3 regions of the Neobacillus sp. YIM B06451 genome follow, and region 3 is predicted to be linked to each of the others. Evidence: predicted binding sites of a transcription regulator. Region 3 holds the regulator's gene; each other region holds the start of a gene.
What was found. Region 3 encodes LexA, which represses DNA repair genes until DNA is damaged. Its sites were predicted from a motif close to CGAACATATGTTCG; they were not measured.

Region 1: uvrB (excinuclease ABC subunit UvrB) is a predicted target of LexA. The motif match lies at 975-988, and genes of this name have one in related genera.
Region 2: RB160_RS06700 (carbohydrate kinase) is a predicted target of LexA. The motif match lies at 1,236-1,249, and genes of this name have one in related genera.

The regions. Positions count from the first base shown of each region.
Region 1 is NZ_JAVFKJ010000017.1:48,316-50,582, reverse strand. Features, by position in the region: gene RB160_RS20795 (STAS domain-containing protein) at 1-548, shown strand, start outside; gene RB160_RS20790 (CsbA family protein) at 580-813, shown strand; gene uvrB (excinuclease ABC subunit UvrB) at 1,262-2,267, shown strand, end outside.
Region 2 is NZ_JAVFKJ010000002.1:423,021-425,287, forward strand. Features, by position in the region: gene RB160_RS06695 (carbohydrate kinase) at 1-822, opposite strand, end outside; gene RB160_RS06700 (carbohydrate kinase) at 1,288-2,267, shown strand, end outside.
Region 3 is NZ_JAVFKJ010000001.1:493,814-496,080, reverse strand. Features, by position in the region: gene RB160_RS02315 (YneB family resolvase-like protein) at 1-230, opposite strand, end outside; gene yneA (cell division suppressor protein YneA) at 233-562, opposite strand; gene lexA (transcriptional repressor LexA) at 719-1,339, shown strand; gene RB160_RS02300 (hypothetical protein) at 1,386-1,613, opposite strand.

The sequences.
Region 1 (2,267 bases), on a different contig from region 3:
TTTTCCGGAGTGTCATCATACTTTTTATCGAAAATTTCGCGCGTGATTACGAGAAAGAGCTCTCATTCGAAGACATTTTCCGTTGGACAAAGCAAATCAATTTTGCCTTTGACAAAGTCATTGATTTATTTTCAAAACATTACTACGAAGTCCACAGCAAGCTGATTTCGGAAAAGGAAAAGATGATCTACGAGCTAAGTTCACCGGTCATACCGGTAACAAAAGGTACGGGTGTATTACCGCTCATCGGTGAAATCGACATTGACCGTGCCGCTGACATCCTGGAATCCGTCCTGAACCAAAGCGCCGCTATGCGCATCAACAAGCTCGTTATTGACATGTCGGGCGTACCCGAAATGGACTCCGCCGTCGCATGTGAGTTGTCAAAATTATTCAAGGGATTGAACCTGATTGGCATCCGCGCGATCCTTTCCGGTATCAGGCCAGAGGTCGCCAAGGCTGCTATCACCCTTGGAATCAACTTCGATAACACCGAATTCGAACAGGACCTCGCCGCAGCGTTGACAAAGCTCAACTGGCAAGACTAGCGCACGAACCAAATCAAAAGGGGGGTAAAAGGTGATTCAATATCTATCAGCATTCTTCCTGCCCGGCCTGTGCGTCATGCTGTTTGCAAGGGTCACCTACAACCGGGTCATTGCACTCGCCCTAACAGTCGGCCTCATCGCGGCATCCGTCTACAAAGGCTACACAAACAGCTGGGGACTCATCATTGTCGACGCCTTCTCGCTCACCGTGGGCTTTTGGGCCGCCTCGCACCTTAAGCCGAAAGAAACCGCAAACAAAGCCTGACCAGCTACCCGCCAAACTCCGGCGGGTTTTTCTATTTCTGGGCCTAATGAAAAATTGGCCCCCGCACCATATAAACCGCGGGTATAAAGCAAGCATACCCAACACGTTATCAAATTTTCCAAAAAACATCCTGAATGTAGCAGGAAAACCAAAAATTAAATCGAATATTTGTTCGTATAATGTTGGTTTGCGCCCTCCCCTTTGTGGTAGAATGTTTTTATAAGATTTTTAGCAATGCCGGGATTGTGAATTTCGGCATCCTTTCAGTTTGTCCGTAATATGGCCGTCTTTGGAGCCAGCCGGTTTGAATGAGGCGCCATGGCGGGCATACTGATTACCATATGAATTGGCGGCAGAGAAACGCCAATATGCACACCTTGAATGATTAAACCATACACCCGTGTTTGCCAATAGACGCTTTATTTTAGTATTGGAGGTTCGGATAAACGTGAAGAACCAATTTGAATTAGTGTCCAAATACAAGCCGCAGGGGGACCAGCCCGAAGCGATTAAAAAGCTTGTCGACGGTATTTACAAAAAGAAGCCCATCCAGACGCTTCTTGGCGCGACGGGTACGGGTAAGACGTTTACCGTTTCCAATGTCATCAAGGAGGTAAACAAACCGACGCTTGTCATCGCCCATAATAAGACGCTCGCCGGCCAGCTTTACAGCGAGTTCAAGGAATTTTTCCCGAACAACGCGGTCGAGTATTTTGTCAGCTACTACGATTACTACCAGCCGGAGGCCTATGTGCCCCAGACCGATACATTCATTGAAAAAGACGCGAGCATCAATGATGAAATTGACAAGCTTCGCCACTCGGCTACTTCTTCTTTGTTCGAGCGTCGTGACGTCATTATCATCGCATCTGTATCGTGCATTTATGGTTTGGGTTCTCCGGAAGAATACAAGGAAATGGTGCTCAGCCTCCGGGCGGGGATGGAAATCGAACGGAACAAGCTGCTCCATAAGCTCGTCGATATCCAGTATGCCCGGAATGACATCGACTTTAAGCGCGGTACGTTCAGGGTACGGGGCGACGTTGTCGAAATCTTCCCGGTGTCAAAAGACGAGCATTGCATCCGCGTCGAGTTTTTTGGCGACGAGGTCGAACGCATACGCGAAGTAGACGCCCTGACAGGCGAAATCATTGGTGAGCGGAACCATGTCGCCATTTTCCCGGCATCCCACTTCGTGACAAGGGAAGCAAAGCTGAGGCTAGCAATCGAAAATATTGAAAAAGAACTGGAAGAGCGTCTCGAGGAACTCCGCGCCGAGGAAAAGCTGCTTGAAGCACAGCGACTCGAGCAGCGGACCCGCTATGACCTTGAAATGATGAGGGAAATGGGCTTCTGCTCCGGCATTGAAAACTATTCCCGCCATTTGACGCTCAGGCCGCCGGGTTCGACTCCATATACACTTCTCGACTACTTTCCGGACGACTTCTTGATTG
Region 2 (2,267 bases), on a different contig from region 3:
GCCTAATTCGAGCCACTTCTTAACTGCTTCTTTCCAGTCATGCTCATCATTGATTTTCATGTCCATGTAGGTTTCAGTTTCATCCCTATTTACGATGAGCCACGTTAAGGCATTCAGGTTCTTAGGAAGCCTGTTCATTTTAGGCCCTGAAACAGGGATAACGACTAATGGAATATGATATTTTGATGTAAAACCACTGAGAAAGTCAATCGTTTCTCCTGGGCAATTCAAATCAACGACAATACATTTCGCTTTCCTAAGCAGGTTGCTGTTTTTTATTAACAACTCAGGTGTAATATTTTCATAAATATCCATATCTGCCAATGCGACTGTCAAGTCACCATTTTTGTCTAAAACGGCAGTATAGGAACCTGTTGACGAATGTTCAAATTGGGCCACATGCTCCAAATTCATAAAGGGTGATGACAATTCATAAATCATGTCCCATTCTGAATCATTGCCCCTGGCTGATAGTAAAAGTACTTCCTCGCCTAATCTCCCCAGGTTTTCAGCAATATTCCTCGCTACTCCTCCTACCGAAGTAGAAGATTTCACTGGATTGGAAGTCTCATTCGTGATTTCCTCTTTTGCATAAAACTTACGGTCAACGTTAGCCCCGCCAATGCAAATGATTGGGGATGTTTCATTTAAAACAAACGCTTTGCCCAAAACATAGTCTTTCTTAATTAGTTCAGAAATACTGCTCGTTATGGAGGCCATTGGGAGTCCCATTAATTCCGACAGTTCCTCCTGAGAAATAAACGGGTTTGCCCGAACCATTTCCAAAACCAATTTTTCGTTTCTAGTTAGATCCTTCGTCACTCCTACAACCTCCCTTCGTGACAAAAGTTTATTAAATAAACATAAGTTTAGTATACGTTTTCATCATCGAAAGTCAACCATATTACCAGAAAAAAATAATCCCATAATTACCCACCGTCTGTGGACAGACGGTAAAAGCTTCGTATTACGGGATTTATTCGACTAGATAAAATGAAATTGAACAGATACATATTCATTATTTAACTCGTACCTATTATTTATTCAGCAATGATTTGGATGTAAATAAAACACAACTTGGCTATTCCTCTGGCATCAGGATATTAACTATCGTTTGTCTGTCCATTTTCGATAACGTATAATTTATTTCCAATAGAATGAAAATCTGAATAAGGTTGGTACCACAGTGTCCAACCAGCACACATTTTGTTAATCGTTGTAAAATTAAGCGTTTACAAACTTATGTTTATGGAATAAGCTGTTGTTTAAAGGGGAGGGGAAACTTCCATGGATAAAGAGAAACAAATCTTGGATTTGATAAGAATGAATCCTTTTATTTCCCAGCAGGAATTGTCAAGCATTGTTGGCTTGTCACGCCCTGCCGTTGCGAATTATATTAGCAGCCTGACGAGACGCGGCGAAATTAAAGGGCGAGGCTATATTCTGAAGGAAGAATCATCGATTATTTGCATTGGAGGCGCGAACACGGACCGGAAAGCACGAACGGAAAAGAAAGTGCGGCTGTATTCTTCCAACCCGGTCAAAATAACCGAGGCTGTTGGCGGGGTGGCCCGCAACTTCGCGGAAAATTTAAGCCGGCTCGGCGTGAGTGCTTCTCTAATGACTTGTCTGGGGGATGACAAAGAAGGGAATTGGATCCTGAAAGAAACGAAGGGCCAGGGAGTTGATGTCAGCCAAGTATGGGTATTGCCTACCGAACGGACGGGGACTTTTACCACTTTATTGGATATTGACGGTGAAAGCATTGTTTCCATGGCCGATATGAATATATACGAAAAGTTGACCATTTCCATGTTCGAGGAAAAATGGTCACATATCGCTGCCTCCCAAGCTGTTTATTTGGATACGAACATTCCAAGCGATTGTATAAATCACTTGATTACACGCTGCAAAGATGAAAGCATTCCTCTGTACATTGACCCTGTATCAACGGCCAAGGCGCAAAAACTTCCATCTCGCTTGGACGGGGTCGAACTTGTGCTCCCAAACCGTGAGGAAGCGGAAATCCTTGCAGGAATCAAGATTGACTCAATTAATGATTGTCAAACTGCTTGTGAAAAAATTAGGCAGCGCGGAGTTGAAAAAGTGATTATCACGCTGGGGGACCAAGGGGGATATTTTTGCTCCGCCGATGAATCCGGGCATTTGCCAGCTTTCCAAAGGGAAGTTGTTGATGTCACTGGAGCTGGTGAAGCCTTTGGTTCATGCACAATATACGGACTCATGAATGGTAAATCGTTGATGAA
Region 3 (2,267 bases):
AGAACGGCATCAATTTCCCCATCCTTTATAAGGCTAAGCAGTTCGAGGAGCCCCTCCCTTTCAAGGGAATATCCGCTTGCCTGCTCCATGTAGACCGCTGCCTTTTCAAAACCGTGCCTTTCCGCAAGAGCAAGAAGTTCCTCCTCCTGCCTTGCAAGGGACGTTTCCTGGGCTTCCTTTTCTGTGCTGACTCGGCAATATATCGCTGCCCGGACGCCCTTGTTCCCCATATTTACTCATCCTTTCCAACACTTGCTAGCTGCTGCCCCTCGCTAATGGTGAGCTTTTTAATAGGGACAATGATTTTGTCCCCTGGATAAATCGTATCGCTCGCGAGTTCATTGTTTTTCTTTACCCAGTTTATAATATCAGACCGGTCCATCGAATGGCGTTCGGCAAGCTCCTCCGCAACCGCCCAAATGGAATCCCCTTCTTTTACTGTAATGGTCATGTATGTATCTTCAGTTGCAGGTTTGCTAAAGTACGATACCGCTCCCGCACATAGGCTGCTGAAAAAAATCAAAAGTACGACGTAAGAGTTATTTATTAAAAGTTTCTTCATTGGACGCACCCCTTAAGAATGTATGTTCGGTTTATTTGATTTGATTATAATCCGAACATCTGTTTGATGTCAATGAAAAAACTCGAACTTATGTTTGTATCTTTGTCCAACCCATGCTATAATTAGGTAACAATACCAGAAGAGGTGTTTCCATTTATGGCTAAAATATCGAAGAGGCAGCAGGAGATCCTTGATTATATTAAAAGCGAAGTAAAAAGAAAGGGTTATCCGCCGTCCGTCCGTGAAATCGGTGAAGCAGTGGGGCTTGCCTCAAGCTCGACCGTACACGGCCACCTGGAACGGCTGGAAATGAAGGGCCTCATTAGAAGGGACCCGACGAAACCAAGGGCAATTGAAATTCTTGAAGCGGATGAAGCATACATCCCGAAAGTCCGGGTCGTCAATGTTCCAGTCGTCGGGCGTGTTACTGCGGGTCAGCCTATCACCGCTGTTGAAAATGTCGAGGAGTATTTCCCACTTCCCGAAACAATGGTCCCTTCGGACGAGCAGGTTTTCATGCTTGAAATTATGGGGGAAAGTATGATTGAAGCTGGTATCCTTGATGGGGACTATGTCATTGTAAAGCAGCAGAAGACAGCAAATAATGGCGATATCGTTGTCGCAATGACAGAAGAGGACGAAGCTACGTGTAAAAGATTTTACAAAGAAAAAGACTATATCCGCCTCCAGCCGGAAAACCCCACCATGGAGCCTATCATCCTTAGGGAAGTATCCATTTTGGGAAAAGTTATCGGCGTATACCGGAGCATCCATTAAAAAACAGGCTATTGCGGATAGCCTGTTTTTCTTTGCTTCTATAGATTTATTGTTCCGTCTGGGCTTCTTCCCTTTGCTGTGCCCGCTCGTCATACCAAAGCTTCGCGTGGGTAAGGATTGAGAAAACCAGGAAGAAATTCATTGCCCAAACTCCGACAAATGGGCTTATGCCCCCAAACTCTATTGTTTTATACCCCTTTAAAATCATCACAAGATAGGATTCAATAAAAACTAATACGAACCCAGCCGCACCTGCAACCGCCATTCTGATCATGCTGATACCCCCTCAAAGTTCGGAAATTCAAAAGTTTGTCACTTTGTTTTTACAGCTTTGTGAACATAAACAACATACGAACATTTTTAACCTTGAATCTGTTATTTTAAAGATACAGAAAAACTTCAACAGCAATCGATTTCAAAAAAAGCCATCACAAGATTGCTTAGTCAAACATCGCAATGAACAGCAAGAACACAACGAGATTGAACAACCTAGACGCATTAGTGGGAAATAATCGCATCGTCATTGACAAGGGATCCAGCTAGATACATCTACGATTTGCATCAAGATACAAAATGGTCATCTTAGAAACTGCTATGATTCGCATCCAGAAACACAGCATCACAGCCTAGAAGCACCTAAGATTGGCACCAAGATACAAAACCTTACAGCTTAGAAACATCTACGATTTTCATCAAGATACAAAATGGTCATCTTAGAAACTGCTATGATTCGCATCCAGAAACACAGCATCACAGCCTAGAAGCACCTAAGATTGGCACCAAGATACAAAACCTTACAGCTTAGAAACATCTACGATTTTCATCTAGTTTTAGAATGGCCATCTTAGAAACAACTATGACCTGCATCCAGAAACACAAAATCACAGCCTAGAAGCACCTAAGATCGGCACCAAGATACAAAAACTTA